Regions from separate parts of the Thalassotalea hakodatensis genome, predicted to be linked through region 4. Evidence: predicted binding sites of a transcription regulator. Region 4 holds the regulator's gene; each other region holds the start of a gene.

The links. The regulator FNR, encoded in region 4, switches genes on or off when oxygen is low (the NO sensors DNR and NnrR bind a similar motif). The targets are predictions, from matches to a motif close to TTGATCTAGATCAA.
Region 1: ccoN (cytochrome-c oxidase, cbb3-type subunit I) is a predicted target of FNR. The motif match lies at 4,575-4,588, and genes of this name have one in related genera.
Region 2: napE (periplasmic nitrate reductase, NapE protein) is a predicted target of FNR. The motif match lies at 3,437-3,450, and genes of this name have one in related genera.
Region 3: QUE72_RS17875 (GbsR/MarR family transcriptional regulator) is a predicted target of FNR. The motif match lies at 5,459-5,472, and genes of this name have one in related genera.

Annotation. Positions count from the first base shown of each region.
Region 1 covers NZ_AP027365.1:2,248,825-2,256,692, forward strand. The annotation lists gene QUE72_RS09870 (efflux RND transporter permease subunit) at 1-578, opposite strand, end outside; gene QUE72_RS09875 (efflux RND transporter periplasmic adaptor subunit) at 575-1,852, opposite strand; gene QUE72_RS09880 (efflux transporter outer membrane subunit) at 1,858-3,273, opposite strand; gene QUE72_RS09885 (LysE family translocator) at 3,447-4,070, shown strand; gene QUE72_RS09890 (hypothetical protein) at 4,067-4,465, opposite strand; gene ccoN (cytochrome-c oxidase, cbb3-type subunit I) at 4,750-6,174, shown strand; gene ccoO (cytochrome-c oxidase, cbb3-type subunit II) at 6,186-6,830, shown strand; gene QUE72_RS09905 (cbb3-type cytochrome oxidase subunit 3) at 6,836-7,015, shown strand; gene QUE72_RS09910 (cbb3-type cytochrome c oxidase N-terminal domain-containing protein) at 7,008-7,868, shown strand, end outside.
Region 2 covers NZ_AP027365.1:3,075,955-3,083,822, reverse strand. The annotation lists gene QUE72_RS13650 (nitrate reductase cytochrome c-type subunit) at 1-325, opposite strand, end outside; gene napA (nitrate reductase catalytic subunit NapA) at 335-2,833, opposite strand; gene QUE72_RS13640 (chaperone NapD) at 2,843-3,133, opposite strand; gene napE (periplasmic nitrate reductase, NapE protein) at 3,220-3,381, opposite strand; gene QUE72_RS13630 (GNAT family N-acetyltransferase) at 3,559-5,685, shown strand; gene QUE72_RS13625 (hypothetical protein) at 5,696-5,917, opposite strand; gene QUE72_RS13620 (hypothetical protein) at 5,920-6,108, opposite strand; gene QUE72_RS13615 (ABC transporter ATP-binding protein) at 6,263-7,144, shown strand; gene QUE72_RS13610 (ABC transporter permease) at 7,146-7,868, shown strand, end outside.
Region 3 covers NZ_AP027365.1:4,028,066-4,035,933, reverse strand. The annotation lists gene QUE72_RS17890 (ATP-binding protein) at 1-2,090, shown strand, start outside; gene QUE72_RS17885 (magnesium transporter CorA family protein) at 2,174-3,142, shown strand; gene QUE72_RS17880 (SLC13 family permease) at 3,442-5,265, shown strand; gene QUE72_RS17875 (GbsR/MarR family transcriptional regulator) at 5,522-6,073, shown strand; gene QUE72_RS17870 (cytochrome ubiquinol oxidase subunit I) at 6,221-7,597, shown strand; gene cydB (cytochrome d ubiquinol oxidase subunit II) at 7,590-7,868, shown strand, end outside.
Region 4 covers NZ_AP027365.1:1,922,539-1,930,406, forward strand. The annotation lists gene QUE72_RS08425 (PepSY-associated TM helix domain-containing protein) at 1-180, shown strand, start outside; gene ttcA (tRNA 2-thiocytidine(32) synthetase TtcA) at 288-1,184, opposite strand; gene QUE72_RS08435 (IS4 family transposase) at 1,530-2,708, opposite strand; gene QUE72_RS08440 (IS110 family RNA-guided transposase) at 3,016-4,029, shown strand; gene uspE (universal stress protein UspE) at 4,421-5,350, opposite strand; gene fnr (fumarate/nitrate reduction transcriptional regulator Fnr) at 5,712-6,431, opposite strand; gene QUE72_RS08455 (sulfite exporter TauE/SafE family protein) at 6,466-7,134, opposite strand; gene ccoS (cbb3-type cytochrome oxidase assembly protein CcoS) at 7,124-7,327, opposite strand; gene QUE72_RS08465 (heavy metal translocating P-type ATPase) at 7,338-7,868, opposite strand, start outside.

The sequences.
Region 1 (7,868 bases), 330 kb from region 4:
ATTTGATATTGACGTAATTTTTGTTGGCTCACTTCAATATTAATTTCATAGTCACGCACCGCATCTAACGACACTTGTGTAATTTCTGGTAACGTTAATAAATCATCGCGCACTTGTTCCGCAAAGGTTCTGATCTCTTTTTCGCTATAATCAGAAGCAACAGTGACTGCAATAACTTCTCTTTTACGTTGTAGTAACGAAATGACAGGTTTTTCAGCTTCCCCAGGGAATGTGTTAATCGCATCAACGCGGCTTTTAACATCATTTAGAAGCTCTCGTGCATCGTAGCCAGAATCCGCTTCAATACGCACCCTTGCAGAGCCTTCAGTTGAGGTGCTGCTGATTTTTTCAATACCTTCAAGGTCTTCTACAGCTTCTTCAATTCTGATCGCAACCCCTTTTTCAACATCTTCAGGTGTTGCTCCACGTAAACTTACTGAAACGTTGACAACGTCTGATTCAAATGAAGGAAATACTTCGAGTGGAATATTACTTTTTATTGACATCACACCCATCATTAAGATGGTGATCATCAACAAATTAGCGGCTACATGATTTCGAGCAAACCAAGCGATCATAGCTCACCTCCTTGAGGTTGCTTGCGAGCAGCTTGGTTAGTTAACTTATTGCCTTTTTTACCGTCTTTTTTCATCGTTCGCTTAGGCTTATCATTGCTGTTGGCAATTTGCCCATCACGCTCGTTTATCGCCACACGTGTACCCGAAGTGACTTGACCTAACGGCGTTAATACAAGCAAATCACCTTCAACGAGACCTTGATCAATAATAGCAACCTTGTCGTTCTGCCATGTCGTGGTGATTTCTTTACGAATTAACACATTATCTTCAACAACATAGACGTAACTTCCTTGGTAAATAGCTCTGTTCGGAATCGTGATAGCACCTTCAACGGTTTTACCGGTAATTTCAGCACTAACATACTGACCGATTTTTATCGGCATGCCATTGTTAACTTCAACACCATAAGGGTCTGTAATTTGTGCTACAACATATAATTGCTGAGAGTTAACATCATAGGCGCCCTCTGTGCGTACTACCTTACCTTGCCAAAATTGCTCCTTTACCAAGCTAGACTCAAAGCGTACCTCAGGTTGCACCTGTGCTTGTGATAAACGCGTATTTTCAGGTAAATCGATATAAGGTAAATCTTTATTTTTAAGCGGTAAACGAATTTCAACATAATCAATCGCATAAATTTCAGCCAATTGTGTTCCTGTAGATACCAACTGACCCACATCGACATTTTTGCTCAATATTCTGCCAGAGAAAGGTGCAATAATACGTGTTCGTTCTAATGCAAGTTCAGCTTTATGCAAACTTGCTTGTGCTGATTCAACATTTGCTTTCGCCGCTTGAATTTGTGGTTTTCTCATCACAAGATCTGGCGCTTGTTCGTTATTACCTAATCGCGTCCAGTCTTGTTTAGCCTGTTCTACTCTTGCTTGTTCTTCACTATATGTTTGACGAGCGTTCAATAAATTTGATTTCGCTATCGCAACTTCTGCCTTTAAGTCACGGTCATCAAGACGAACAAGTTCATCTCCTTTTTCAAAGAAGCCACCCGCTTGAAACTTTTCAGAAATACTCACGATTTGGCCTGATACTTGAGGATATAGAATGCTTTGCGTTCTTGGTTTTACCGTTCCATAACTTTCAATAATGACTGTAAAGCTCGTTGGATTGATGGTTTTTACATCTACATCTAATTGCGCTACACGCTTTGGTGCTTGTCTTTTACTCTGTGGTGGATTACCGATAATAAACATTGCGATTACGACACACGCGATAATCACAATTAAAGGAAGAATAAACGTTAATTTAAGCTTTTTCATAGTAGTTACTCATCGCTCCATAAACCATTGGCCAACTCACTGGTATTTCCACCAAGGGCTGCATGTAATGTTATTTTATTTTGTAATATTTGATTGGTTAGCTGTATTAGCTGTGTTTGGGTATCAAAGGCTCGTCGTTGTGCTTCAAGTACCGTTGAATATGTTACTAAGCCCTTCATATATTGATCGAAGGCGAGCTTTTGTGCCGCTAAGGTATTTTCTAACGACTGATTAAATTGGCTATATCTTTCTTGAAGCGCTTGCCTATTGCTTAAAGCATTCTCAACTTCAACAAAACTTGCGTGTAAGCTTTGCAAATATTGTTGTTCTTTTTGCTTAACCGTGATGCGAGAAATTTCTTCTTGTGCCGCTAATTTACCCGCATTAAAGATCGGTGCAGTTAAGCTACCAATTAATGACCAAGCTAAAGGGTCCCCACTTAATAAGTTACCGATATCATCGGCACTATCACCAATATTTGCACGCAATTGAATGCTTGGAAAACGTTGTTTGTGTGCAATGGCTAAACCTGCATCTGCAGCAAGTAAGTCATACCAACTACTTTTTAGATCAGGTCGGCGAGCTAGTATTTCTGAAGGAGTTCCAACTGCAATATTTTCGTTCAACACTGGTAACTCTTGAGTGTTAAAGCCAATAGGTTGCTCTGGCGATCCTAATAATAAAAATAGTTGTCGTTGAATTTGTCGTACTTGTTGTTGTTGATCCGCTACGCGAGCAAGTTGGCTACTGACATCATTTTTAGCTAAATAGACATCAAGTGCTTGATTTAATCCTAATCGATATGAACGCTCCATCATATCTAAGTTATCAGATAAATTTTTTGCCCGCTCCTGATACAGAGAAAGCAATTGATTAGCTTCTGCTAATGAAAACCACGTACTCGCTACTTCAGTGATTAATGTCAAACGCTGTTGCTCTAGTTGCGCTTTCGCTGCAGCGTATTGCAAGTTTGCTTGGCGTTGCTGAGCTGATAATTTACCCCATAAATCAATTTCATAGCTTAACTGTAAAGAAATATCAGCGGTATTATTATAAGATTGCGTGGTATTACTGGTTGTTTTTCTGCGTGATTGCTCGGCGGTTAAGCTTAATTCAGGTAATAAAGTTGCCCCTGCAATTGTTACTTGCTGTTCTGCCAACAAGAGTGAATAATAATTACTTTTATATTCTTGGTTATTATTCAATGCCTGTTCTATCAATGTAAGCAAAGTTTCATCTTGAAAGCTATTCACCCAATTATTGACAATAGGGGTTTGTTGCTCACTCATGGCACTAAGCCATTTTTCGGGCGCAGTAAAGTTTTGGGTGTTTTCGTGTATGGCTGAAGGTGCGCTGCACCCTGCAAATAATACACTGCTGACAATTAAACTTATGATGTTTGAAGGTTTAGCTAAAATCATTATTGTTTCGCTATATATACAAATTAATTAAAAACTTTTTGTTATTAAATATGTTACTTAACCCATTATAAACTCACAATGGTATTTACATAGCTTTACGTATAACAACTCAAGCATCGATAAAACGACAAAAAATCACGATAAATAACACTTAATTTTACTTTTAAAGCGACATTATGGATCTCTCAACAATACTTCTTTTTATATCGACCTTCTTCTTGATCAGTTTAACGCCTGGCATGTGCATGACACTAGCACTCAGTTTAGGCATGAGTATTGGCGTGAGAAAAACCTGTTGGATGATGTATGGTGAGTTATTAGGTGTTGCTATTGTAGCAATTTCTGCTGTGTTAGGCGTGGCAACCTTAATGTTAAGTAGCCCTTTATTATTCTTGCTGTTCAAGGTTATCGGGGCTTGTTATTTAAGTTACCTAGCAATTCAAATGTGGCGTAGTAAAGGTACGCTATCTTTACATGGTAAAGTATCAACGTCTCAGCAGACAGATATCAGCGCGTTATTCAAACAAGGCTTTTTCACCGCCATCGCTAACCCTAAAGGTTGGGCATTTATGGTTTCTTTATTACCCCCCTTTATCAAAAAAAGTTACGCGTTACCACCTCAATTATTTGTTTTGGTTACTATTATTCTTATTTGTGAGTTTGTTTGCATGTTTATTTATGCCAACGGTGGTAAAGGGCTTTCTCTGCTATTAGCTAAACATGAAAATGTAAAAATACTCAATAAAACTTCTGCGTTACTGATGTTTTTTGTCGCGATATGGCTAGTAATGAGTTAACGCAAATAACTAGGTACTGTGATAGAAAACGTTTCAGACTGTTCAGCATTATTGGTCACTGTTATCCATATACGCCACTGCATACCTGTATTACCACAACTACCAACAAATCCTTGCGCTTCATAGTACCCTTCTTTATCAGCGTTAAACATTAACGGTATTTTACCCATGTACATATTTTCTCCTTCCATATAGCCCGTAACTTTAATGATTTCGCTATTATTGCTTGAATCAACTCGCATAATAAAAGGCGTTTCTGCGACTAACCTTTGTCGATTGAACTTTAGATCAACTTGGTTGTTTAAAACCTCAACAACGCAAGCACTTTGCCCATCGATACAAATTGGATTTATTGTCTTTTCAGGTTTATGATCTGTACAGCTTATTAGCATCAAAAAAAGAAAAGTTAAGAAAAAATTTCGGTACATTTTATTCAGGGTAAGTCTTTAAAAATGTGGAATTTACAGGGAATTGCTGACAAATTAAACACTTTAACGATTTTTTTTGATTTAAAACAAATTTTCTCTTATCTACAGGTGACTTTTTGGTGCTAAATGTCTATTATTCGCGCGGGTTTAAGACTCGCTGTGTGATTAAGTAATTTTTAGGCTATAACTATTACTATAAATCACTCTTCAATTTGAAACTATTTTATAATTATAACTGCGGAAACCATACCATGACTCAAAATGATTCGTCAGCAGTTGACTATAACTACAATGTTGTACGTCAGTTTACTGTAATGACTGTAATTTGGGGTATTGTAGGTACTTTACTTGGTGTTATTATTGCTGCGCAGCTCATATGGCCTGCGTTAAACTTTGATACTCCTTGGTTAACCTATTCCCGATTACGTCCTCTTCACACCAATGCGGTAATTTTTGCTTTTGGTACCAGTGCGTTATTTGCGACTTCATATTTTGTTGTACAAAGAACGTGTAAAACCAGCCTTTTTGGCGGCTCCCTTGCGGCATTTACCTTCTGGGGCTGGCAACTCGTTATCGTGCTCGCGGTAATCACCTTGCCCCTTGGTTATACTTCTAGTAAAGAATATGCTGAATTAGAATGGCCAATCGATATTTTGATCGCGGTCGTGTGGGTGTCTTACATCATTGTTTTTTTTGGTACATTAATAAAAAGAAAAACTTCACATATCTATGTGGCTAACTGGTTCTTCGGCGGTTTTATTCTTACCGTAGCTGTTTTACACATTGGTAACAGTATGGTTATACCGGTATCGATGATGAAGTCGTATTCAATCTACTCTGGTGCTATCGATGCCATGATGCAGTGGTGGTATGGTCATAATGCAGTAGGTTTCTTATTAACAGCTGGCTTCTTAGGGATGATGTATTACTTTGTGCCTAAACAAGCTGAACGTCCAATTTACTCTTATCGCCTCTCTATTGTTCACTTTTGGGCATTAGTATCACTTTATATCTGGGCTGGCCCTCACCATCTACATTACACTGCATTACCTGACTGGGCGCAAAGTGTTGGTATGGTAATGTCTATTGTTCTATTCCTTCCATCTTGGGGCGGTATGATCAACGGTATTATGACCCTTTCAGGTGCTTGGCATAAATTACGTTACGACCCAATTTTGCGCTTCTTAATTGTTTCATTATCTTTCTATGGCATGTCAACTTTTGAAGGCCCTATGATGGCAATTAAATCAGTAAACGCATTATCACATTACACTGACTGGACTATCGGACACGTTCATTCAGGTGCATTAGGTTGGGTTGCCATGATTTCAATTGGTGCAATGTATCACTTGATCCCTGTGTTATTTAACCAAGGCCGTATGTATAGCATTAAGTTAATCAATGTACATTTTTGGATGCACACCGCAGGTGTAGTTCTGTACATCGTTGCAATGTGGATTTCGGGTGTTATGCAAGGGTTAATGTGGCGTGCTGTCAATACAGACGGTACGTTAACGTATAGTTTTGTAGAAAGCTTAACCGCTTCATACCCTTTCTATATTATCCGTTTCTTAGGCGGTGTTTTAGTTGTAGCTGGTTTTATATTAATGGCTTACAACATGTTCAAAACCATTTACGCAGAAGACAATGGTCTTAGGCGTGTTGAACAAGTATAAGGGGGCTGAACATGAAAAATAAACATGAAAAAGTCGAAAAAAGTGTAGGCTTGTTCTTTATCTTTACTATTTTCGCTATTAGCATTGGTGGTCTTGTAGAAATAACACCACTTTTCTTTCAAAAAGAAACAACGCAACCAGTAGAAAATTTACGTCCATATACGGCATTAGAACTCGAAGGACGAGACATCTATATCCGCGAAAGTTGTAACGTATGTCATAGCCAAATGATCCGCCCTTTCCGTGCGGAAACAGAGCGTTATGGTCATTATTCTGTTGCGGGTGAGCATGTATGGGAGCATCCATTTTTATGGGGTTCTAAGCGTACTGGTCCTGATCTAGCACGTGTGGGTGGTCGATATAGTGATGACTGGCATCGTGCGCACTTGATCGATCCTCGTTCAGTGGTACCAGAATCTAATATGCCAGGCTTCCCTTGGTTAGCCGAAAATACACTTGATGGCAACTTAACGGCAAAGAAATTGGAAACGTTTAATTTCTTAACAAGAAATAGAAGCCATAAAGATGAAGATGGTAATCCAATTCCATTATATTCAGCTGAAGATATCAAGAATGCTAAGTTAGCAGTAAAAGGCAAAACTGAAATGGATGCCTTAATTGCTTACTTACAATCTCTTGGTCACGCATTGAAGTAATCGTCATGGATTATGGAACGCTTAGAGGCGTAATAGCTTTATTAATATTAGCTTTATTTATCATCATTGTGATCTGGTCATATAACAAGAAGCGCAAGTCAACGTTTGACAAAGCTGCTAATTCTATTTTTGAAGAAGAACACAAAAAAGAAAATAACAAACAGGAGACTAATAATAATGTCTAGTTTCTGGAGTATTTGGATAACTGTTCTCACACTTGGAACGTTAGTAGGTTGTTTTCTCCTACTACGTTGGTGTTTAAAGAACTTTGTTGGTGTCCCTGAGGGCGAGTCAACTGGCCATGATTTCGACGGTATAGAAGAATTAAATAACCCCTTACCCAAATGGTGGAGCACATTTTTCTTGGTCACCATTATTTGGGGCTTTGGCTATTTATTAATGTATCCAGGGTTAGGTAATTTTAAAGGCTTATTTGGTTGGACAAGCTCTAATCAAGGCATTGTGAGCATGGAAGACTCAAAACAACAAGCCGCCGAAGCTAGAGAAAAAGGACTTATCGTTGAATACGATATGGAAATGAAAGCGGCAGAACAAAGGTTTGGCCCTATCTTCGATAAATTTGCAACATTTAGTATTGAAGAAATTGCGAGTGCTAAACATCAAGAAATTGATTTTGATCTTGACCAAGAACTAACACCAGCCCAAGAGCAATTGCTACAACGAAAAGAAGCGATTGAAGTAGGTAAACGTTTATTCTTGCAAAACTGTTCGCAGTGTCATGGTTCTGATGCTCGCGGTACTACCGGTTTCCCTAATCTTGTTGATAAAGATTGGTTATACGGAGGCACTCCTGCTGACATTAAACACAGCATTATGGAAGGCCGTAAAGCACAAGGTATGATCGCTTGGGAAACCATGTTAGGTGGTGAACAAGGTGTTAAGGATGTAGCTGCCTATGTGCTGAGCTTAAGCGGACGTGAAGCTAAGCAAGGTAACATTGAATCTGGTAAAGAAAAATTTGTTATGTGTGCAGCTTGTCATGGGGCTGAAGGTCAAGGTAGTGAAGCAATGGGTATT
Region 2 (7,868 bases), 1.2 Mb from region 4:
CTCTGTCCATATAGTGAGTAACACTTACCATGGGGGCTTGAGATTCTTCTGTGCGCTTCCTACTATGGCACGACATGCACTTGTTGGTATTTAAGTTCACCTCATAGTTACGCGTTTTATGTGGGATCACTGGCGGCTGCATAGGATAATTTCTGGCTTGCTTTATATCATTGTTCATGACATTGGCAATGGGTGAAGAGGGGGATTGCTGATCTAACGCTTTCCCTTTTCTTAACGTGGCAACATCATCAAAAGCTGCAACAGTAGTTGTGATTAACAAAAGTGACAAAAGTGTGGAATAGGTATATTGCATTGTTTTGTTCATAACATCCTCCTAAGCTTTGACGATTCTGACAGCACACTTTTTAAAGTCTGTCTGCTTCGAAAGTGGATCTGTTGCATCTAAGGTCACTTTATTGACTAATCTGCTGGCATCAAACCACGGCATGTAAACCAAGCCTTTAGGCGGCTTATTGCGCCCTCTGGTTTCTACACGGGTTTGAACTTCACCGCGGCGGGATTGTATTTTTACTAAATCACCACGTCGCATTTTTCGCATTTTAGCGTCATCTGGGTGCATATAAACGAGCGCGTCAGGCATTGCTTTATAAAGCTCAGGTACACGCTGTGTCATTGAGCCTGAATGCCAATGCTCTAATACACGGCCCGTTGATAACCACAAATCGTAATGTGCGTCTGGCACTTCTGCTGGCGGCTCATAAGGTAGGGCAAAAATTACCGCTTTACCGTCAGGCTTGCCATAAAATTCAAAGTCACTGCCAGGGGTTACATAAGGGTCTGAACCTTCTTTGAAACGCCAGCGAGTTTCTTTACCATCAACGACGGGCCAACGAAGCCCACGTTCTTCATGATAACGATCGTAATACGCTAAATCATGAGCCTTTCCTCGACCAAAACTGGCATATTCTTCGAACAAGCCTTTTTGGATATAAAAACCAAAGTGGCGAGCTTCATCATTCAGTCTGTCTGTTGGTACTTGGTTGATTGAAAATTTGTTTACTTGACCATTTTCAAAGAGCACTTCATACATCGATTTACCTTTGTATGAAGGGTTTTTATCCAGTAATTCTTGTGGCCACACTTCTTCAATAGCGAAACGCTTCGAAAATTCGACTAATTGCCAAAGATCTGATTTAGCCCCCTGTGGCGCTTCAACCATTTGATACCATGCTTGTGTTCTTCGTTCTGCATTACCATACACACCTTCTTTTTCTACCCACATAGCTGTAGGCAAAATTAAATCACCTGCTTGTGCGGTTACGGTAGGGTATGGATCAGACACCACAATGAAATTATCTGGATGACGATAACCAGGATAACCTTCCTCATTCATATTCGCTGCGGCTTGCATATTATTGTTACACTGCACCCAATAGAAATTGAGTTTGCCATCTTTAAGCATGCGATTTTGCACTACAGCGTGGTAGCCGGGTTTTGCTGGTATTGTGCCTTTAGGAAGCTTCCATTTGTCTTCAGCAAACGCTCTATGCTTATCGTTGCTAACAACCATATCCGCGGGTAAACGATGTGAAAACGTACCTACTTCTCTCGCTGTTCCACATGCTGAAGGTTGACCTGTTAATGAGAACGGACTATTGCCAGGGGTTGATATTTTTCCGGTTAATAAGTGAATGTTATACACAAGGTTGTTTGCCCATACACCGCGGGTATGCTGATTGAACCCCATGGTCCAAAAAGAACAGACTTTAGTGTTAGGATCGGCATACAATTCTGCTAATGCCTCTAAGTTTGCAATAGGGACACCAGACAGTTGAGAAGTATACTCTGCGGTATAAGTACTCACAAATTCAGCATATTCTTTGAAGTTAATTGCTTTCGAACCACCAGCATTTGAACCGCTATTCTTCGCACGTTTTTGTAAAGGATGATCCTCGCGTAAGCCATAGCCAATATCAGTGTTACCCATACGAAAATTAGTATGTTTATTGACAAAGTCTTTATTAACACGGTCAGTAGTAATGATGTAATTAGCGATAAAATTTAAAATGGCTAAATCAGTTTGTGGGGTGAAGATCATACTGTTATCAGCAAGATCAGAACTACGGTGCTGGAAGGTAGAAAGCACGGCTACCTTCACATGGGGGGCACTTAAACGGCGGTCTGTGATTCTTGTCCATAAAATAGGATGCATTTCTGCCATATTAGAGCCCCAAAGCACCATTGCGTCGGTTGCTTCAATATCATCATAACAGCCCATTGGTTCATCAATACCGAATGTTCGCATAAAGCCGCCAACGGCTGAGGCCATGCAATGTCTCGCATTTGGGTCAATATTGTTACTTCTAAAACCCGCTTTAAATAATTTAGAGGCAGCATATCCTTCGAATACGGTCCACTGGCCAGAACCAAACATGCCAATACCTGTAGGACCTACTTTTTTAAGCGTTTGTTTTGCTTTTTCTGCCATAATGTCAAACGCTTGATCCCAAGTGATAGGTGCAAAATCACCATTTTTATCGAACTTGCCATCTTTCATACGCAGCAAGGGGGTTGTTAAGCGATCTTTGCCATACATAATTTTCGATAAAAAATATCCTTTAATGCAGTTTAAACCGCGGTTAACTGGTGATTTAATATCACCATGAGTCGCAACCACTTTACCGTCCATGACCCCAACGTTGACACTACATCCTGTACCACAAAACCGACAAGGGGCTTTATCCCATTTTAATTTGGTTAAATCACTGCTGGTGATCAAGTTTGACGCCGATGCTGGCACCGATACACCTGCAACGGCAGCAGCAGCGGCTACAGCATTAGCTTTAATAAATTCTCGGCGATTAATATTCATTTTGTCACCTTATTCTTCGGTTAAAAATTGATGATAAACGGGCGATAAACTGTAAAGCCCGATAAAATTTCTGAACTGTTCAACAACAAACGCAATGTGTTTTTGGTGTTGAGCTTCAATAGTAAAAACAACTTTGCCATCGTTACTAACTGCGTGGACTTGTGCGCCATGTTGCGCTTCAATTTCTTGGCTGAACGCATTTGTTTGTTGTGGAGTAATATGTGCCACAAAACTGGCGACATGGTATTCGGTTGATTCTGTACAACCATCATTTGTTTGTTTGCTGTTTGTTGCTTTCATAAGAAATCTCATGCGGTAAACGTTTAAACTTTCTTCTCGTAACCTTCCACGGTTGATGATTGTTACTATCTACCCGTTAAACGTTCTTAAGAAGTAGGTGGGCCAAACAACATCTGTGATATCCAGACGATAAAACCGAACCCACCAACGATAATGACTGATAAGATTGGCGCTAAAAATACCGCAAGAAAAAGGAAGGTATTCTTTTCGTATTTACGCTGTTTCTCTGAGGATATATTTTGTTCCATGCTTCTATCCTTATATGTATTTATGCCTATTATGTTTGTTATCAGATAAAACATATTGATCTGTATCAATGTTTATTATTTATCCGTAACGAGAATATTTTTTCAGTATAGTTTAGAATTTGAAGCTTGCTTGGTATGATAGCCAGCTACTTATTTACAGAGTATTGAGTAATAGTTGTGCATTCTACTGACGAGGTATTTCAATGGTTATCATCATGGCAGCCTGATATTTTAGCTGCATATGAACGACGACTGATTATTGCAGAGGGTGATTTATCATGGCAAAACCAAATAGCGGAAATATTTTATAATTATTATGATGAGCACGACGGTGAAGTTTTTTTGTGGGGAGAGTCCCAATCGTATTTAACTGGGAACATTAAAAATTATCGACATCAATTGGGCCGTGAAAATGACGTGGTGATTTTTGCTGAACCTGATTTTCATCCCGATGCGTTTGCTGCGTTATCAGGGACTATAAAAGCGGGAGGGGTGCTGCTATGGCTAAAACCAAGCACGTGTAAAACGAGTCTTTTTATGCAACGTATTATCGATCATTTCACTCTAGATCCTGACGTTGTTCAGTTAACTCCTACAATGTTACCAAAAGTTGACACAGTAAAAAAAAGCGCACTTGAAAAGCAATCTACAGCACTTAAACACGGGTGTGTTACCTTGGAGCAACAACACGCCGTCGACAGTATTTTACGTGTTGCATCAGGTCATAGAAATCGTCCGTTAGTACTCACCGCTGATAGAGGTCGTGGAAAATCAACCGCGCTAGCGTTGGCAAGTGCTCACCTTTTATTGCAAACAACTCAACCACCAACCACCATTATTATTTGTGCACCAACCATAAATGCAATTACCGTGTTTTTTCAGCAACTTTCATTACATTGTCCACAAGGTACATTGACGAAAGATAAGTTTATATTTCAACAACATGTTGTAAGATTTATTCCAATAGATGTGTTACTCGAAACTAAACCGACATGTCAATTATTGCTTGTTGATGAAGCAGCGGCAATTCCGGTACATTTATTATCAACGGTTGCTGAACACTTTAAACGCATTGTGTTTTCATCAACACAACATGGTTATGAAGGAGCAGGTAGAGGATTTGCCATTAAGTTTCAGCGTTTATTAGCTAACATATCCCCCCAGTATCGCGCAATACATATTCAGCAGCCGATCCGTTGGCGTGAAAATGATCCATTAGAAACGCTCATTTATGCTACCTTTTTGTTTGATTGCCACCACGAGCCTTTACTAATAAAGCATAACGCATCGGCACAACGGTTTCGATTTGTGAATAAAAATGAATTAATTAGAGATAATGCCTTACTGACACAAATATTTGCCGTGCTCATGAACGCGCATTATAAAACCACGCCGTCTGATTTAAAATTACTGCTCGACAATGAAGCGGTACGAATTGTTATAGGCTATCAAACAGAAAACTGTTCAGTGAACGCAGTAGCGTTGATCGTTGAAGAAGGCAATGCCAGCAATGACGACGTTGCTTCGGTGATCAACCATGAAAAGCAATTGACTAACCAATTTATTCCGCAATATTTACTCAGACATCTATCGGTTGAAAACGCCTTTAAGTATCGATATTGGCGCATAAATAGAATTGCTGTTCCCGAGGGTATGCAACAATTAGGCGTTGGAAGTAAACTTCTTAGTTTTGTAGCCACAGAAGCAAAACAATTATCTGTTGATTTTGTATCAACCAGTTTTTCTGCAAATCAAGCGATTGTGTCGTTTTGGCAAAAAAATGGGTTTACTATTGTTAATCTTGGTCTGTCAAAAGTACAAGCGAGTGGTGAGCATGCCGCGTTAATGTTAAAAGCCCTAAATGACGAGGCTAAACAAATTGAACTTGCTTTGGCTGAACAATTTTATCGAAAAATAGCTTTTTATTTACCTAGTGTATTTCAAAAGCTACCAGCATCATTAATTCGACAGTTAATGCGCACTGGAAAGTCACGATGGTTACCCCCTTTAACATCAACTGATAATCTTGTTGTTAAAGCATTTACCGATAAAAAAATGCAATTTTTACAAAGTGCTTTTAGCTTGCAACTTTGGACGTTGCATTATTTGACTAATGATAAGGTAGCAGCAGAAGATATTATAATAGGCACGTTGTTTTCTAACGCTGAAATCGCCTTAGATTTTATGGTTGTTAAACTTTTACAGCAACAGAGTGATGCTAATATTAGCAAAGTGTTTTCATTTTCGGGTAAAAAGCAAATTCAACAACAGTTACAGATCTTATTGCATAATTTAATTTGTTGATAGGGTGGAACTAGCGTTGACATTGCCAACACCAAAACCGATGCATTGTGTGATAATCACATAGGTTTGCTGTTTCTGATGAAGAATCTGCTGACATGATCACTTTCTCAATATAGTGAACAATAGTTTTTGCCAACCCTTGGCTGGGGGCACAACAATACGTGTTAAGTAGAATAGTTAACCATTGCTCAGGGGTTGTTGCGTATTGCTTTTTTAGATCGAACACCTTCATTGTTAGGACTCCTTTGTAGCTAAACAGCTCGTTAATAAACTTTTCCAAATAACTTTTTTTGCGACAGTATTTAAACTTTGGCACTCGTTGCCATGTACCACGCCTGATGTGATCAATGTTGCTAATAAATGTTGTGGAATGGCTACTTGCGCAAGCTCTATTGTTGGTGGGTTAGCATTATTTCTTGTCATGGTTTTTCCTTGCTTTGACAACCGAAATATAACAGTAGTCATTTATTGAAATAAATGCAAATGATAATTAATCGCATTAAGTGCTTGTTGATGTTGTGAAGCGCCGAATTAAGCGTTACTATCTGATGTGTAAGTAATATTATGGAGTGATTTAATGACACCGGTCATTGAAGTAAAAGGGTTAACAAAAGTATATGGTGAGTTAAATGCGGTAGATGGCGTAGACTTTTCCATCAACCAAGGTCAATGTTTCGGTTTGTTAGGTCCAAATGGCGCAGGAAAAACAACAACAATCGAAATTATGGAAGGGATCATTAAGCCGTCCTCTGGTCAAGTGAAGTACTACGGAAAACCTGCGACTACTGCCATTGCTCAGCAAATAGGCATTCAATTTCAACATACCGCTTTGCAAGATTTCCTAACGGTAAAAGAAACACTTAATCTGTTCTCTTCATTTTATCAACAAACAATAAGCCATGAACGTTTAATTGAATTATGTGATTTAGGTGATTTTTTATCGCGAGATAATCGCCTATTATCTGGCGGTCAAAAGCAACGTTTGTTATTAGCATTGGCACTAATTAATGACCCTGATATTGTTTTTTTAGATGAACCAACAACGGGGTTAGATCCACAAGCAAGACGAAATTTTTGGCAATTGATAGGTAAAATTAAAGCCAATAATAAAACAGTTATTTTAACGACTCATTATATGGACGAAGCAGAGCAACTTTGTGACGATGTAGCAATAATGGATAAAGGCAAAGTTATTGAACAGGGCACGCCTGACCAGTTACTTTCAAGGCACTTTAAGGATGTTTTTATCAATCTGCCTATAGAAGATATAGATGAACATTTAGTGGCAGAAAATAATTGGTTGATCGAAGGTAATAAAGTGGTAATTTCCACGTCAACCGTTGAACAAACATTAGCGTATTTGATAAAGCAAAATATTTCACTAACGGGGCTACATGTAAAGTCGCCGAATCTTGATGATCTGTTTCTAAAATTAACCGGTCATTCTTTGAGAGAATAATATGAACATTAGTCGGTTTTTAGCTGTCGTTAAGGCACGTAATTTAGAGTTTGTGAGGGATAAGTCATCGTTAGGTTGGAGTATTCTGTTTCCTGTAATTTTGTTAGTGGTGTTGTCATTTGTTTTCTCTGGTGATGGTAAAGCTGCTTATAAAGTCGGTGTGATAGATTTAACAAAGGTTGAATCAAACTTTCTGCAAACGAAGTATATAGATTTTGTTGATTACCAAGATGTAGCTCTTGCCCAAACTAAGCTTGCTCATCATAGCCTTGACATGGTGGTTGATTTTACCAATCAACGGTATTGGATCAATCAAGATTCTCCTAATGGTTATTTAGTTGAAAGAATATTTTTAGCCGAACAATCAGGCTTTGAAGCATTAACGACTACGGGTGAAAAAATACGCTACGTTGATTGGGTGTTACCGGGTATATTGGGAATGAATATGATGTTTTCATGCTTGTTTGGTGTGGGATATGTCATTGTAAGGTATAGAAAAAATGCAGTATTAAAGCGGTTGAAGGCTACACCACTAACGGCATTAGAGTTTGTTAGTGCGCAATTAGCATCACGTATCATTATTGTGATGCTTACTTCGAGTGTTATTTATCTTGGTTGTAATGTGTTTTTTAATTTTTATATGTTAGGCAGCTACGTTGACTTATTTATTGTTGGTTTACTCGGTTCAACGAGTTTGATCACCTTAGGGTTATTAATGGCATCA
Region 3 (7,868 bases), 2.1 Mb from region 4:
TGACAAACTTTTTTATTAACTATGCAGATAAAAATAGCCAAAAATTAATTACTAAAGAAATAAAGGTAATAGAAAGTAGTTTATACGCACGATTAAATAATAACTTACTTCAACTACAAACATTAGCAAACTTTATTCAAAATAATACGTTAGCACTGAACTCATTTCATGAATTCGCACATGAAATTATTGAAAATAACCCGACAATACACGCTTTGTCATGGAATCCACTGATATCCCAACGGCAAAAACCTCAAGAAGAGGCTGAATTACAGCGTATTTATCAAAAGCCGTTAAAAATTAGTGGAGAACCAATTTTACCGAAAGATCCTATTGTTTATGTTAAGTATATTGTGCCTAAAAGCGGTAATGAAAAAGCCATTGGATACAATGTGTATTCAAACGTTGAGCGTAAAAAGACCATAGAAAAAGCTAAAAATAGTTATTACCCGCAGGCAACGCCTATTATTCAGTTAGTGCAGATAACCAGCAAGCAGCCTGCCTTTTTATTGTTTATGCCAGTATTTGATGTGAGTGACAAAAATGAAACGCCAACTGCAAAACAACTAAAAGGCTTTGCTACAGGAGTGTTTTTAGTGAACACAATTCTTCATGAAACCTTTGGTGTTAATAACAAGCAACTTTTTCATTTTTTGTTATTTGAAGAAGGAGTGCCGCATTCTTTTGCAAAAAATGTAGATGATGATGTTACCAAGAACATAATGCATACGTTACGTTTTGAAAATTCAGGACAAACATGGCTATTAAACTTGTCACGTAACCAGCAATACCTCAAACGAGAACAAAGCCATTCATTGTTTTTGTTATTTATATTTCAGTTTTGCTTAGTGATTTGTATTATCACAATGTTGTTGTTGATGAATAATCGCCATTTAGTATTAAACAATCGAGTACATCATAGAACAATTTCATTGCATAAAGCGATGGAGAAAGCAGAACAAGCTAATCAAGCAAAAAGCCGATTTTTAGCGATTATTAGTCATGAAATTAGAACCCCATTAAATTCTGTTGTGGGCTTTTCCCAAATGGCAAAGCAATCAAGTGAACAACTTGAAATAAAAGAATATATTAACAAGATAGAGATATCTTCAGACATTTTATTGAATCTCGTGAACGATATCTTAGATTTTTCAAAAATTGAAGCGGGTAAATTGCAATTATCTGAACAAACGTTTGATATGCATCGCAGCTTACTACGAGTTGCCAGTATCTTTGAAACGCTCGCTATGAACAAGGGGTTGCAGTGGCAGCTTGATGATCAATTGCCAGCCAACATTCGATTTATAGGCGATCATGTCCGTATTGAGCAAGTGCTTGTGAACTTATGCAGTAATGCGATTAAATTTACCGGTAAAGGCTCCGTCGTGTTAAAAGCCATTGTTAATATCAACGGTGATAATGCCCTGATAACCGTGACCGTCACAGATACCGGTATAGGCATTAGCCAGATTAACCAGAAAAAGCTTTTTACTTTGTTTACACAAGCTGATGATTCTACTTCTCGTACTTATGGTGGTACGGGGTTAGGTCTGGCAATATCTAGAGAATTAAGTCAATTAATGGGGGGGGATGTCACAATAGTTAGCGAAGAAGGTGAAGGATCAACATTTACTTTTACCGCGTCATTAAAGGTGTCAGAGCATAATATAGCTAAATCTACTTCAACAACCGTGAGAAACTTTCCTCACTTGAAGGTGTTAGTTGCCGAAGACAATCGCATCAACCAAGCACTGATAAAAACCATTTTAAGAAAACATCAAATAGAGCCAGTTGTCGTTGATAATGGCCAATTAGCGGTTGAAGCATTGATGCGAGAGTCGTTTGATTTAGTGTTAATGGATTGTCAAATGCCTGTACTTGATGGTTACGAGGCTACAAAACAAATCAGAGCAATAGATACCTATAAACATTTACCTATTTTAGCGTTAACGGCTGATGTAAATGCGGAAAGTGTTGAATATGCTAAACAAGTAGGTTTTACTGAGCACCTAACAAAGCCAATAAATGTTGAGCGACTATTGGCGTGTTTTACGAAAATAAGTGACGATATTGCCAGTCGCAATATCTAATGGAGGCAAAATGTTCCGTGTTTATACACTAAAGCATATGTTGTCTACGTGCTAAGTTACGTTGTTATAAGGTTAGGTAATACATGATTAAAGCTATGTTGATATCCGCTTCTACCACAGAAATGGGCGGTGAAGAGCTAATTGAAAAGTGGCAGCAAGACGCTGATGCTACTTTATGGTTAGATCTAGAAGGGCTTGACCAGAGCATTGAAAAACAAATGTTATTATCGCTTGATTGTCACCCATTGGCGATTCAAGACACGCAACGTGATAGACACCCGCCTAAAGTCGAATTGTTTGAAAACTATATTTTTCTCTTGTATCGCGGTTTTGTTAGTTATGACGACATTTTAACGTTCGAACACTTGCAATTAGGCATGTTTATTGGGCATCGAATTTTAATTACTTGCCATACAGGAAGCTCTATTGCCGTTAATAATTTGTTCAACGAAAGCAGTGCTAAATATCTAGCGCGTAGTCCGGTGCATTTAGCATTACAAATGTTTCACTCTAGTTGCGGAAATTACTTAAAACAGCTTTTTACCTTTGAATCGCATTTAGAAAAAATTGAAGATCAATTTCAACTTAGCGGTAATGATAAGATGATGCGAGAAATTACTGCGTATCGCTCTCAATTGGTAAAAATTAGGCGTACTTTTAACTACCATGTGTCAATTGGTGAATCGTTAAGTCAGTTTTTAGAAAATGATGAAACATCATTGATCACACCTGTTGAAATTCATACCTTAACCGATTTACGAGAACGCCTAGAACGATTAATGAGTTTGTCGCAAATGTATTATGAAATTTGTGGTGACTTAATTGATGGCTATATGTCTGTTACTTCACATCAATTAAATGCAACGATGCGGGTGTTAACTGTTATTACTGCTTTGTTTGTACCTCTGACGTTCTTAGCGGGTATTTATGGGATGAACTTTGAACATATCCCTGAACTTAAGTGGGCGAATGGCTACTTTATTTTATTAGGGGTAATGTTGGTTATTTCCGTTGGACTCATTGTTATTTTTAAACGGAAAAAGTGGCTTTAATGTTAAAAGTTTTACTGCTTAATACATAACGAAAACGCAGTGCTTAGTAAAATGACTTTTCAACTTATATTTCTGATTAGAAACAAGGCATATTGATTTTTCGGTATGATGTTGGCTTAAAGTCAATACATGTTGCTACTTTTAACATGTGTTGATTTCTGGCATTTTGAGTCACTTCATCGGTAGGCATAATTTTGTACGATCAAGTTATTTTTCCTGACTTTCTCGCCTTTTAGCATTCCTAGTGCTAACGTTGAACTTGTGTGTTATTAACAATAATCAATAAGTTGAATGTGACCATGCCTGACATTCCTAATAATCATGCACTTGCCATGTTAGTGCTTACCGTGATTGCACTTTATTTTTTCAGGCGTGAAGATATACCCTTAGAAACGTCATCATTAGCGGTATTGGTGATGCTATGCATGATTTTTACAGTGTTTCCCTTTGATATTAATGGTCAGCAATTAGAACCGTCCTCTTTATTTTTTGGTTTTGGTCATGAAGCTTTGGTTACTGTTTGTGCATTGATGATCATTGGTCATGCATTAGTTCGAACAGGGGCTTTAGTACCTGTTGGTAGAAATTTAGCGAAATTGTGGAAAATAAGCCCGGCAATTTCATTGTTGGTAACATTGATCATTGCTGGGGCATTGAGCGCCTTTGTTAATAATACGCCAATAGTGGTGTTACTTTTACCTATCTTAACGAGCGTTGCCTTGCGCACAAAAACAGATACCTCACCTATGTTACTGCCCATGGGGTTAGCTACGTTAGTGGGGGGAATGACAACAACTATCGGCACTTCTACAAATTTATTAGTGGTGAGTGTGGCGAGTGATATGGGGCTGCCACGTATCGGCATGTTTGATTTTAGTGTGCCCGCAATCATTGCCGCTTGTATTGCCATCGCATATTTATGGCTAATTGCACCTAAACTTTTACCTCAACGCAAGGCGTCGTTACCGGATACTTCACCACGATTATTTAGTGCCTATCTTAATATTAATGAAGATAGTGTTGCGAACGGTAAAACCGTTGCTGAATTGTTGAAACTTACTGATGACCAAATGAGTATTGAATCGATACAACGTAGTCCTGAATACCGAAATATTCGTCCGTTTCCTGATACGATCATAAAAGAAGGTGATAGGCTACACGTTAAAGATCATCCTGAACAACTTAAAGAGTTTGAATCTGTTTTACAGGCAACCTTATTTTCAGGTGCACATAAAGTTGATGATGATCACCCTTTAAAAGCTGAAAAACAAAAACTTGTTGAAATGGTTGTTATCCAGGCATCAAATTTAGTTGGCAGAACATTGAAAGATGTTCAATTTGCCAAACGATATGGTATCTCTGTACTTGCTTTACACCGTAATGGTAGTGCCATGGATATTGGTCGTAAAAGTATCGGCAACGTGATAATTCATGCTGGTGATGTGCTATTGGTGCAAGGAGATGCAGACCAAGTGGCAGAGCTGAAAAGTTCTCAAGGATTCTTAATTATTGATGGGGCGTCAGATTTACCTTATTCGCAAAAAGCCCCAATTGCCTTATTTGTGTTGTTTTTAGTCGTCGCTGTTGCCGCTATCGGTGTTTTACCTATTGCTATTAGCTCACTGTGCGGAATTTTAGTATTACTCATGACCAAATGTATTGACTGGAGTGAAGTATCTGCTGCTCTTAGTACGCAAGTGATCCTCATTGTCGTTGCGTCTTTAGCGCTAGGCTCTGCAATGATGCAAACTGGTGGAGCTGATTATATTGCGCAGGTTTTTGTGGCCTTTGCGGTTGATTTACCTCCATGGGGCATAATTGCCTCGTTAATGCTAATGCTCGCGATTATGACGAATATTGTCTCAAACAATGCAGCGGCGGTTATAGGCACACCGATAGCTATCTCAGTAGCCAATCAACTTTCTTTGCCTGTTGAGCCTTTTATTTTAGCGGTACTTTTTGGCGCTAACCTAAGTTATGCAACCCCCATGGCTTATAAAACCAACTTATTAGTGATGAATGCTGGTGGTTATCAATTTTCCGACTTCATTCGTGCGGGTGTACCATTAATTATTTTAATGTGGGTATCATTGTCGTTCCTTTTATCTTGGATTTACTTTTAATACTCCGACTGCCCTTTGGGTTGAGCTAAACACTATTTCTTCATCGTTGTTCGCAATTGACATGGAATAACCATGCGCCATTGCTCACGGTTTGAACAAAAAGCGTTTAGTTCGAACAAAATTTAATCTCGAAAGATCAACAGACCCTAGTAACAGGTCAGTAAAATAATGTGGAGATATAGATAAATTTGTCTTGATCTAGATCAAGTTCCGTTCTAAAATTCTAAACGTTCAGAAATTATTGAAAGTTTAGAAGATGAAAGTATCACCTCGGATAGAAAGTTTTGTAATGCATTGTGGTGAAATGGGCAGTCGATGGGGGTTTAATCGCACGATCGGTCAAATAATGGGCTTGCTTGTCATGAGTAAACAGCCATTATCAGCTAACGAGATAGGTGAAACACTCAGTATTTCTCGCGGTAATGTCAGTATGGGTATCAAAGAGCTGCAATCCTGGCGGCTTGTGAACGTGCAACATATTGCCGGTGATCGAAAAGATTATTACTTACCGTCGGGTAGTATTTGGGAACTTGCAAATCGCATTTTTGAAGAAAGAAGTAAACGTGAAATTGATCCAACATTATCGTTACTGCGTGATTCCTTGCTTGATGAACCATCTAATCCACATGAAGAATATGCTTTACAACAGATGGATGAAATTCATGATTTGCTAGAAACATTAACTAAATGGGCGCGTGAGTTGCAAAGTGTTAGCCCAGAAAAATTAACTACCCTCATGAAGCTTGGCTCGGGTGTGGTAAAAATGCTTGATTTTAAAGACAAGGTTGTAAAGTCGAGTAAACACTAGGGGGTGTTGCTCTTTCGAGATTAAATTTTGTTCGAAATAAACGCGAAAGATCAACAAGCCCTATCTTCCTATAATTGATTATACTTTAAGTGCAATAGCAATATTGCGCTACGGACTTACTCACGCCAAATTTGGCAGAGGTATATTATGTTAGAGACAGAAATGCTGTCGCGAATTCAGTTTGCGCTTAATATTAGTTTTCATATTCTTTTTCCGACCATCACCATCGCGTTATGCTGGTTTCTTGTGTTCTTTAAAGTGCGTTATGACCAAACACAGCACCCTGTGTGGATGCGAGCCTACCGCTTTTGGGTAAAAGTGTTCGCGCTTACGTTTGCTTTAGGCGTAGTAAGCGGCATTACCATGTCGTTTCAGTTTGGTACTAATTGGCCGGGCTATATGGAAAAGGTGGGGAATATTGCAGGCCCATTATTGGGTTACGAAGTATTAACGGCCTTCTTTTTAGAAGCAACGTTTCTTGGCATTATGCTATTTGGTATGAAGCGAGTGTCCGCAAGGGTACATACTATTGCGACTATTGTGGTTGCTGTTGGCACAACGTTGTCTGCGTTTTGGATTTTAAGTTTGAACTCTTGGATGCATACGCCAACTGGCTTTGAAATAAGAGACGGGGTAGTGTTTCCTGTCGACTGGTTTGCCGTTATTTTTAACCCTTCATTCCCTTACCGGTTCTTCCATATGATGATTGCGTCTGGGCTTACCGCGTCATTTTTAGTTGCAGGGTTGAGCGCATACCGTCTGTTACTAGGAGATGAAAAGCAAGCACCTAAACTCACGTTAAAGGTTGGTTTAACCGTTGCAGTTATATTGGCTCCTTTACAAGCATTTGTTGGTGACTTACATGGCTTAAATACTTTCGAACATCAACCGCAAAAAGTCGCCGCGATGGAAGGGGCGTGGGAAACTGGCACTAATGCACCGCTATTGTTATTCGCTATTCCTAATGAAGAAACTCGTACTAACAGTTATGAATTAGGTATACCAAATTTAGCCAGTTGGATTTTAACACATCAAGCAGATGGGGAAATTAAGGGCCTAAATGACTTTATTGACAACCACCCACCAGTAAAACCTGTGTTTTATGGCTTTCGTGTCATGGTAGGTATGGGGTTGATGATGATTTTAGTTGCATGGCTTGCGCGTTTTCAATTGTTCAAGCAGCAAAAGGTATCAACGGGTTTATTAAAGGTGCTTGTGTGGATGAGTTTTTCTGGCTGGATTGCAACGCTTGCAGGTTGGTATGTCACAGAAATTGGCCGTCAACCTTATTTAGTCAGTGGCATATTAACGGTGAAAGAGGCTGTCACTGATATAGCAGCTGAAAATGTAGTGATCAGTTTAACAATGTATGTCGTGGTCTATGTAAGTTTACTCGTAGCATACCTACATACCATTTTCTTATTGGCGAAGCGTGCCGTGAAGGTGGAAGAATTTGAAAATGAGGAGTTAACCAATGTAACTTCTCCTTACCGTGAAAATGAATGGGAGAATAATCATGTTTGATCAACAATCGCTTGCCGTTATTTTTGTAAGTTTAATGGCATTATCAACGTTATTGTATGTGATATTAGATGGTTATGATCTTGGTGTTGGCATGTTGTTACCGATAGAAAAAAAAGAGCATGCCGACACCATGATAGCGTCGATAGGCCCCTTTTGGGATGCAAATGAAACCTGGTTAGTGTTTGCTGTTGGGCTTTTATTAATCGCTTTTCCTGCAGCGTATAATTTGATACTAAAAGCCTTGTATCTTCCTAGCGTGGTTATGTTGATT
Region 4 (7,868 bases):
GGCGATCAAGCATGGGGTGTGGTAAGGTTTTTACATACTGGTGAGTATTATGGCTTGATTGGCCAAACCATCGCGGGGTTAGCATCACTAGCTGCGTGTTTTCTTGTGTTTACAGGTTTAATTTTATCTTGGCGCCGATTATTTAAGCCAATGAAGAGAAAGGCGTTAAAGAAAAGGTGATATTTAGAACGATTAATTAGAACAGTAATCATTATTAAACACAAAAAGTAGTTAAATGATAAAACGTTACAAACTTACCAGCTAAATAACGTTAAGCGATGCTTCTTTTAAGAAACATCGATAATTTCTATATTTTTTATATCGATCAAATTTGATGAAGAAATATCAACACCACTAAATTCATGTTCTTTTGCTGCTTGCGTTCTATCAATAGATAAATTTGAAAAGTCATAAAGACTATTGTCAGAAAGCTGAGAAGGGCTAATATTTTGTATGCTTTTAAACGTATTTTCTACTCGACCTGGAGATTCCTTATCCCATGTAGATAGCATTTTCTTGATTTTCTTTCTTTGTAAGTTTTCTTGAGAACCACAAAGATTGCAAGGAATGATAGGGTAATCATTAATTTCTGCTAGTGTTGCAATATCTTTTTCCCGACAATAGGCAAGCGGACGAATGATAATATTACGTTTATCATCACTGAGTAGTTTTGGTGGCATGGCTTTCAACTTTGCATTATTAAACATATTCATTAGCAACGTTTCGACAATGTCATCCATGTGATGACCTAATGCAATTTTTGTCGCGCCAATGTTTTCGGCAAAACCATATAAGGAGCCTCTTCTAAGACGTGAGCATAAAGAGCAGGTGGTTTTTCCTTCTGGGATTTTTTGCTTTACCACTGAATAAGTGTCTTTATCGATAATATAGTAATCAATACCTTTTTGTTCTAAGTAAGCTGGTAACACATGTTCCGGGAAGCCCGGTTGCTTTTGATCAAGGTTTACAGCTACCACTTCAAAGTTTATCGGCGCAACTCGCTTTAAGTATAAAAGCGTATCAAGCATTACGAAAGAATCTTTACCACCACTGATCGCAGCCATAATTACGTCGCCTTCTTCAATCATATTGAAATCAGCAATTGCCTTTCCTACTTTACTGCGTAGACGTTTTTGCAGTTTGTTAGCTTCATAATTATCTTTTCGGGTATCAGTGTTTGTCATGTGTATTTGGCATCTCAAACGGAAATGGGCGCCATTATAAAGTGTCTATAAGATGATGATAAGTAAAAAATACAAGAATAGGCTTTAGCTTGATTCCAAAAGTCACGGAAAATACTTTAATTAATTGTTTTATTTACCGTATTATACCAATTCGCACAAATATTCGGTCATTCAGCGAGAATTAAACGCTTTAGAGGCACGGCGTTGATTGCAGAGAATGGTTATTCAGGAGAACGTGCTCCTGCGTTCTCTAATAAGCTACATCCTTGTAGCGTCCTTTTCAAAATCAACAACACAGGCTATGAAGCGTTTAAACTCGCCCTTTGGGCTGACGGATCCCCATTTTTATATAACTGAACATATTTGATAATAAGCTAAAAAGTTTTCTCGACTTTTCTGTAGATAGTGATTTTTAATTTTGTGGAGTCTATGCCGAATTACTTGCTTCGCCAATGTAAGAAACGATAGAACTCTGCGGTGTTTTATCGTATTAGCCTGAAACATTATTTGCCAATTGCGCTGCTCCGCTTCAAAGCCAACAAACCAAAGTAATAGACTGGCTAAACATGCAATTAAGCACAAGGCACTCATTCGCCTTACGCCTTGTGTTTTACTAAACCGCCACGAAAAGCCATATTGTTGGCTTTTGTCATCGCGAAAGTTTTGCTCAATTTGCATCCTTTTACTGTACAACTTAATTACTTGATCACTAGTGAGTGTATTATCTGATGTTGCGAGTAACCATGGCTCATGAGCATGCCGTCGATACATGCGAGTATCTTTAGTAAAACGGCTATTCCCTTTTCGTCCTTTGTATTTTCCTTTGTACAAATGGAGAAATGCATCACATGCTGTTGGACTGTGTTGAGTAACCCTCGCTTTGCCAAGTCGAGTTGGTTGACAGCTCGCTCCCTGATGAAAGGCAGGGAGTTTTTCCCAAGTATTTTTACCTTCTAACTTACATGTCATCGTGCCTCTGAGACGGCCAATAAAGTGCCATCCTAATGAACGGACTTTAGTATACCAAGGAGTAAGAAAACCACCATCTGACAAAATATAAACGGACCGGTGTTCACCAATAACTTGAAGGAGGTTGTCTAAAAATCTGGCATTGGTTTCTGGCGTATCAAAATCTTTTAATTCAACAACCATGTTGTAAAGCACTAAAGAACGGCCGTCAACGAGTAAACTCGCTCTAAGCAGGTGGTAATCTGAACGACAACAACCACTCCAGTCCACTGCAATGGCTAAATAAGGCAAGTTGCTAATGATTGGTTTGGCCAACGAAGCGTATATTTCAACTTGTTGGTTAAACAAATGCTCGTTATTAAGAAAACGATCAACCCTTTTTATTTTATGCTTAATGTTCGCACGCCCAGCTAAGTAACGCCCCAAACTTGTTAAGGTTAATCTATCAGACGCTATAAGTGCTTCAGAGCATGCTTTAAGTGTCTTCATTCTCGCTTGATTGAAATTCGATAAGGACTTATCAAAGAAGTTATGGCAAAGTAAGGATTCAGGCATAGCATTTTACTCTTATTTTTGTTTTGACGAACTAATAAGATCATAAAATGTTGTGCCTGTCATTTTTTGGGGATTCGTCAGCCCTTTGGGAGCGTGTTAGAGGCGCGATAATTGCGCAAAACGTATTTGATGTAGAACAACTATACCTGCACACGTTTCGCTTATTCTCCCACCTCTGACATCGCTCTGAACTGACTTAATCTTTATGCGAATTAATGGAATGGACTCTCTCCACTCCCCATCGGCGTCATAATGCGCCATAGTAGTTAGGGGTAAGTTTTCGCATAAACAAAGTAGAGAGAGTCACATGAATAAAGTAACAATAGGTTTAGATATCGCCAAGAACATTTTTCATTTAGTTTGGTTATCAAACATGGGAAAGGTGCTCAAAAAGAAAAAGCTGAAACGTGCGAATATTAAAGCGTACTTTGCTAATTTAGAGTCTTCGATTGTTGTTATGGAAGCCTGTGGCTCCACTAATTACTGGGCGCAAACTATAAAAAGTTACGGTCATGAAGTTAAAGTCATTGCACCGCAATATGTTGTTCCTTATCGAAAAGGTAATAAAAATGACTTTAATGATGCGGAGGCGATAGCTGAAGCATCACAACGCGTGAATATGCGCTTTGTTCCGATAAAAAATGTAGAGCAGCAAGATATTCAACTTTTACATCGAATCAGAGAACGACGAATAAAATTTAGAACCGCATTAATCAATCAAACTCGAGGGTTATTAGCTGAGTACGGTATAAGTATCGCTCAAGGGGCAAATCAAGTGAGAAAAGCTGTACCTGATATTTTAGAAGATGCAGAGAATAAACTCACCGTGTTATCACGCAGACATATATCCAATTTGTATGACGAATTAACTGGACTCGATGAGCAAATCAAGGCATTAGACAAAGAGCTAAGTACACTTAGTAAGACAAAGAAAGTATGCGAAAGATTAAAAACAATGACAGGGATAGGCGCTATCATCGCAACGGCTTTTTATAGCGCAGTTGGTGATGGAAAAGCGTTTAAAAATGGCCGTCATGTTGCTGCATGGCTTGGTTTAGTGGCCAAACAGCATACAACGGGAGACAACCCAAACTTAAAAGGCATTAGTAAACGAGGGAATACTTATTTACGAACCCAACTCATTAACGGTGCCAGGGCTGCATTAGTAAAAGCAGGGAATAAAACCGATAAAGTGAGTCAGTGGGCGAGTAGTCTACGTGAACGACTGCCGTTTAATAAAGCGGTAGTGGCCTTAGCCAATAAGATGGCAAGAATGGCATGGGCTATGGTTGTTAAGGAAGAAGATTATAAGTTTGCTTAAAGCAAACAATCACAGATAAAACGGAATAACATTCAAAAGCAAAAATTGCAAAGATAGATATTGACGGAAAACGGTTCAGAGCCGCTCTATTAAAACCTGATAATACCAAGGGCTGTTAGAAGCCGTCGAGATTGATAAGGTAATAGGGGCGGATATCCATCAGGGCTAGAGCGGATAAATCCGCTCATAAAAAAGCCGAATATATGGCAGCAATGAACTTTGAAACCCTATCAATTACTATCTTGCAATCGGAGAGAGTCCATATAGGTATTAAAGCGTTAGAGCTAATGAATATTGTTTATTATTGTTATTATTTAACGATAAGAAGGCCTACAAACATAAGCCTTCGTTAAATAGTTATTTGCTCAATAACAATGAAATTTTGGATAGATTAATCTTGTAAAGGGGATTTGTATCCTTCAGGTTTTAAAGCTAATACATCACAATTTAATCGGTCAATAACATGCTCAGCAGTATTTCCAATTAACGCAGCAGAAATTCCCGTTCTCCCTATTGTTCCTAAAACGACGAGTTCTGCATCAAGTTGTTGAGAGACTTCTTCAATCACATCTTCTGGTAACCCTTCTCTTACATGGGTATTTTCAGTTGAAATACTGTATTTAGTCGCGTGATTTTGCATGGCTTGTTGATGATGTTGTCGCATTGAATCATTGTATTCGTTGGCGTTAAATTCAGGAATTTCAATTGCAATGTTTACCGGTGTTCCTGGGTATGAATTCACTAAATGCACATTACCTTGGATGATATTGCCAAGTAGAACAGCCTCTTGAGTGATTATATCATTTAACGAGGTATGCTCTGACTCGTCACTACCCACATTAACTGACGCAACAATATTACCATTTGCAGGCCAACTATGATCTTTCACCAACAAAACAGGACAAGGGCATTTTCTTAAAATATGCCAATCAGTAGGTGTAAAGATAACGGACTTCAACTTGTCATGCTCATGGGTACCTTTGATGACAATATCAACGTTGTGATGAATCGCTTGTTCAATAATGGGTTCGAATGGTCTGTTGTGCCATACAACTTGGTGGTTGATTGTTAGGCCTTGATGGTTTTCTTGGGCGATAATATTTTCAAGCCATGTTTTACGGTCATCAATTAATGATTGACGCATTGCTTCGCGCTCATCACTTGATAGCATGGTAGTCATTTCATAAGAAAAATCATAAATAGACAGAAACGCGACAATATTGCCCTGTGTTTTATGAGCAAGTTCTATTGCACGTTTTAGTGCTTTTTGCTCTTCAGTAGTAGGATCTATGACTGCTAAAATCTTTTGATATTTTTCCATTGTTGACTCCAAAATAGTGTCTTTAATGATTAATTATAGTTAGGGTCTGTTGATTTTTCTCGTTTATTTTTGCAGCCGTTTACGGGTATTTAGATAAGGCATTGCGATTAATGTGTGGTTATTCCTCATGAAAAAGCAATAACGCAGTATACATATCAAAAAACGCTGCCTTTAGGCTAAACCAAACGCTATCTCTTTATCATTGTTCGCCATTTACATGGAATAACCACACAACATTGCTAGCGCCTTGAACAAAAAGGGTTAGTTAATCTCGAAAATTCGACAGACCCAGTATAGAGTGAAGCGCATTATAATTTGTTGTTTTAAATCAAAGATAAAGTAAACAGTAACGTGTACATATTTATAGTGCAGCACACGCATTTAACTTGTCAATATCAACGATAGTGATCAACTTGCCGTTAACGACAATAAGATTATTTTTATGAAAACGATTGAGCAATCGGCTGATAGTTTCAACGGTTAAGCCAATATAATTACCGATATCGCTTCTCGTCATTGTTAGTCTAAACTCTGTGGGTGATAAGTTACGTTCTTGATATCGCTTACTTAAACTTGAAAGAAAAGTGGCTAAACGTTGTTCAGCATTTTTTCGGTTTAATAACGTTAACATTGCCTGATCTGTTTTTATTTCAGAACTCATCATGCGTAATATTTGTTTTTTCAATTTTGGCATCGAATTAGACAAAGAGTCTAAGGTTTTGTAAGGAATTTCACAGACCATTGAGGTTTCTAATGCCGTAGCAAAACTTGAGTGCTCAGATAACGCGATAGCTTCAAATCCAAGTAAGTCACCGGCTAAATGAAACCCGGTAATTTGTGCTTCACCATTTTCATTAATGGTAAATGTTTTAAATGTACCTGAACGGACAGCATACAACGACGTCATTTTATCGCCATCATGAAATAATTGTTCGCCTTTATGAATAGGGCGTTTACGATTGATGATATTATCTAATGTTTGCAACTCTTGTTCGTTTAACGAAAAGGGTAGGCAAAGTTCACTCAAACTACAGCTTTGACAATGTATGTGCTGTTGACCGGGGCAATGTTGATTATTCATAACGTTCCTACATTAGACAATTGACTGCATAGTATTAAAACAAGAGTTGGTATGCAACGTTAAGTGTAAATATGCCATAACAAATTAAACCTAACGCAATTAAACGACGAATCCACAATTTTTTAAACAAAACGGTGATTGTTTGAAAGCCTAACGAAACGGTTAACAATGCTGGAAGGGTACCGACGCCGAAGAAAAACATAATGGCCATACCGTCTATTGCATTGCCTGCAGCAATTGACCAGGTTAATGTCGAATAAATTAAACCACAGGGAAGCCAGCCCCAGAGCATGCCTAATCCTAAAGCTTTGGGTGTAGAATCAATTGGCAGTAAATGTTTAGAAATAGGTTGAAGTTTCTGCCAAAGAGTACGGCCTAATTTCTCAACGCGATTAAGCCAAAATAACCATTGCCCTATGTATAGACCTAATAAAATAAGGAAAAAACCAGCGATAAATTTTAGGGATATCACAGGTAACCCTAAGGCTTTAATACCAAGTGAGCCGGTAAAGCCTGCAATTAACCCGAGAAATGAATAGGTGAAAATTCTTCCTATGTTGTAAGCGGCAACAAAATAAAAAGATTTCCTACTGTGCTGTTTAACAGCAGCGGTTAACATAGACGATATACCACCGCACATGCCAATACAGTGTCCAGCACCAAGTATGCCAATGAGAAACGCTGAAAAATAATCAAGAGTCATTTTGAGATGTTTCTTGTTTATCTTTACTTTTACTGTTTTCTACGGTGTTATTTTTGTCATCTTCAAAAAGAATACTTAATCCTTGTTTTTCTAGGTCGTCGAACTGATCAGACTTTACTGCCCAAAAGAATAGGTAAATACCTAGTGCTGTTAATAAAATAGCGATAGGGATAAGTACGTAAATAACACTCATAAGCTTTGGTTTATTTCACTTTTAATAATCGTAACGAATTAGTGATGACCAGTATTGAACTTAATGACATACCGATCACCGCCATGTATGGTGTAATATACCCACATACTGCTAATGGTAATACAATCGCGTTATACCCGAAAGCCCATCCATAGTTTTGCCAAATAATATGCTTGGTTTTTAACGCGACTTTTCGTAGTAAATTAATTGACGTTAAACGATTGTTTAGCAAAATAACATCAGCACCACTTTTCGCAATTTCAGTGCCGCTACCCATGGCGATTGATACATGTGCAGCACCAAATACAGGGGTGTCATTAATACCATCACCTACCATAGCAATAGTATTTTTATGCTGCATTGCTTTTAACGTGTGCATTTTCTCAGTCGCTGTTAATTGGCTATGTACATAATCTAATTGAAGTCTTTGTTGTACTTTTTCACAGCCAGAAGCGTTATCACCAGAAAGCATGATAGTGTTAATGTGTTGAGCTTTAAGTGTGTGAATAACACTTTCTGCTTCGTCCCTGATATTATCGAT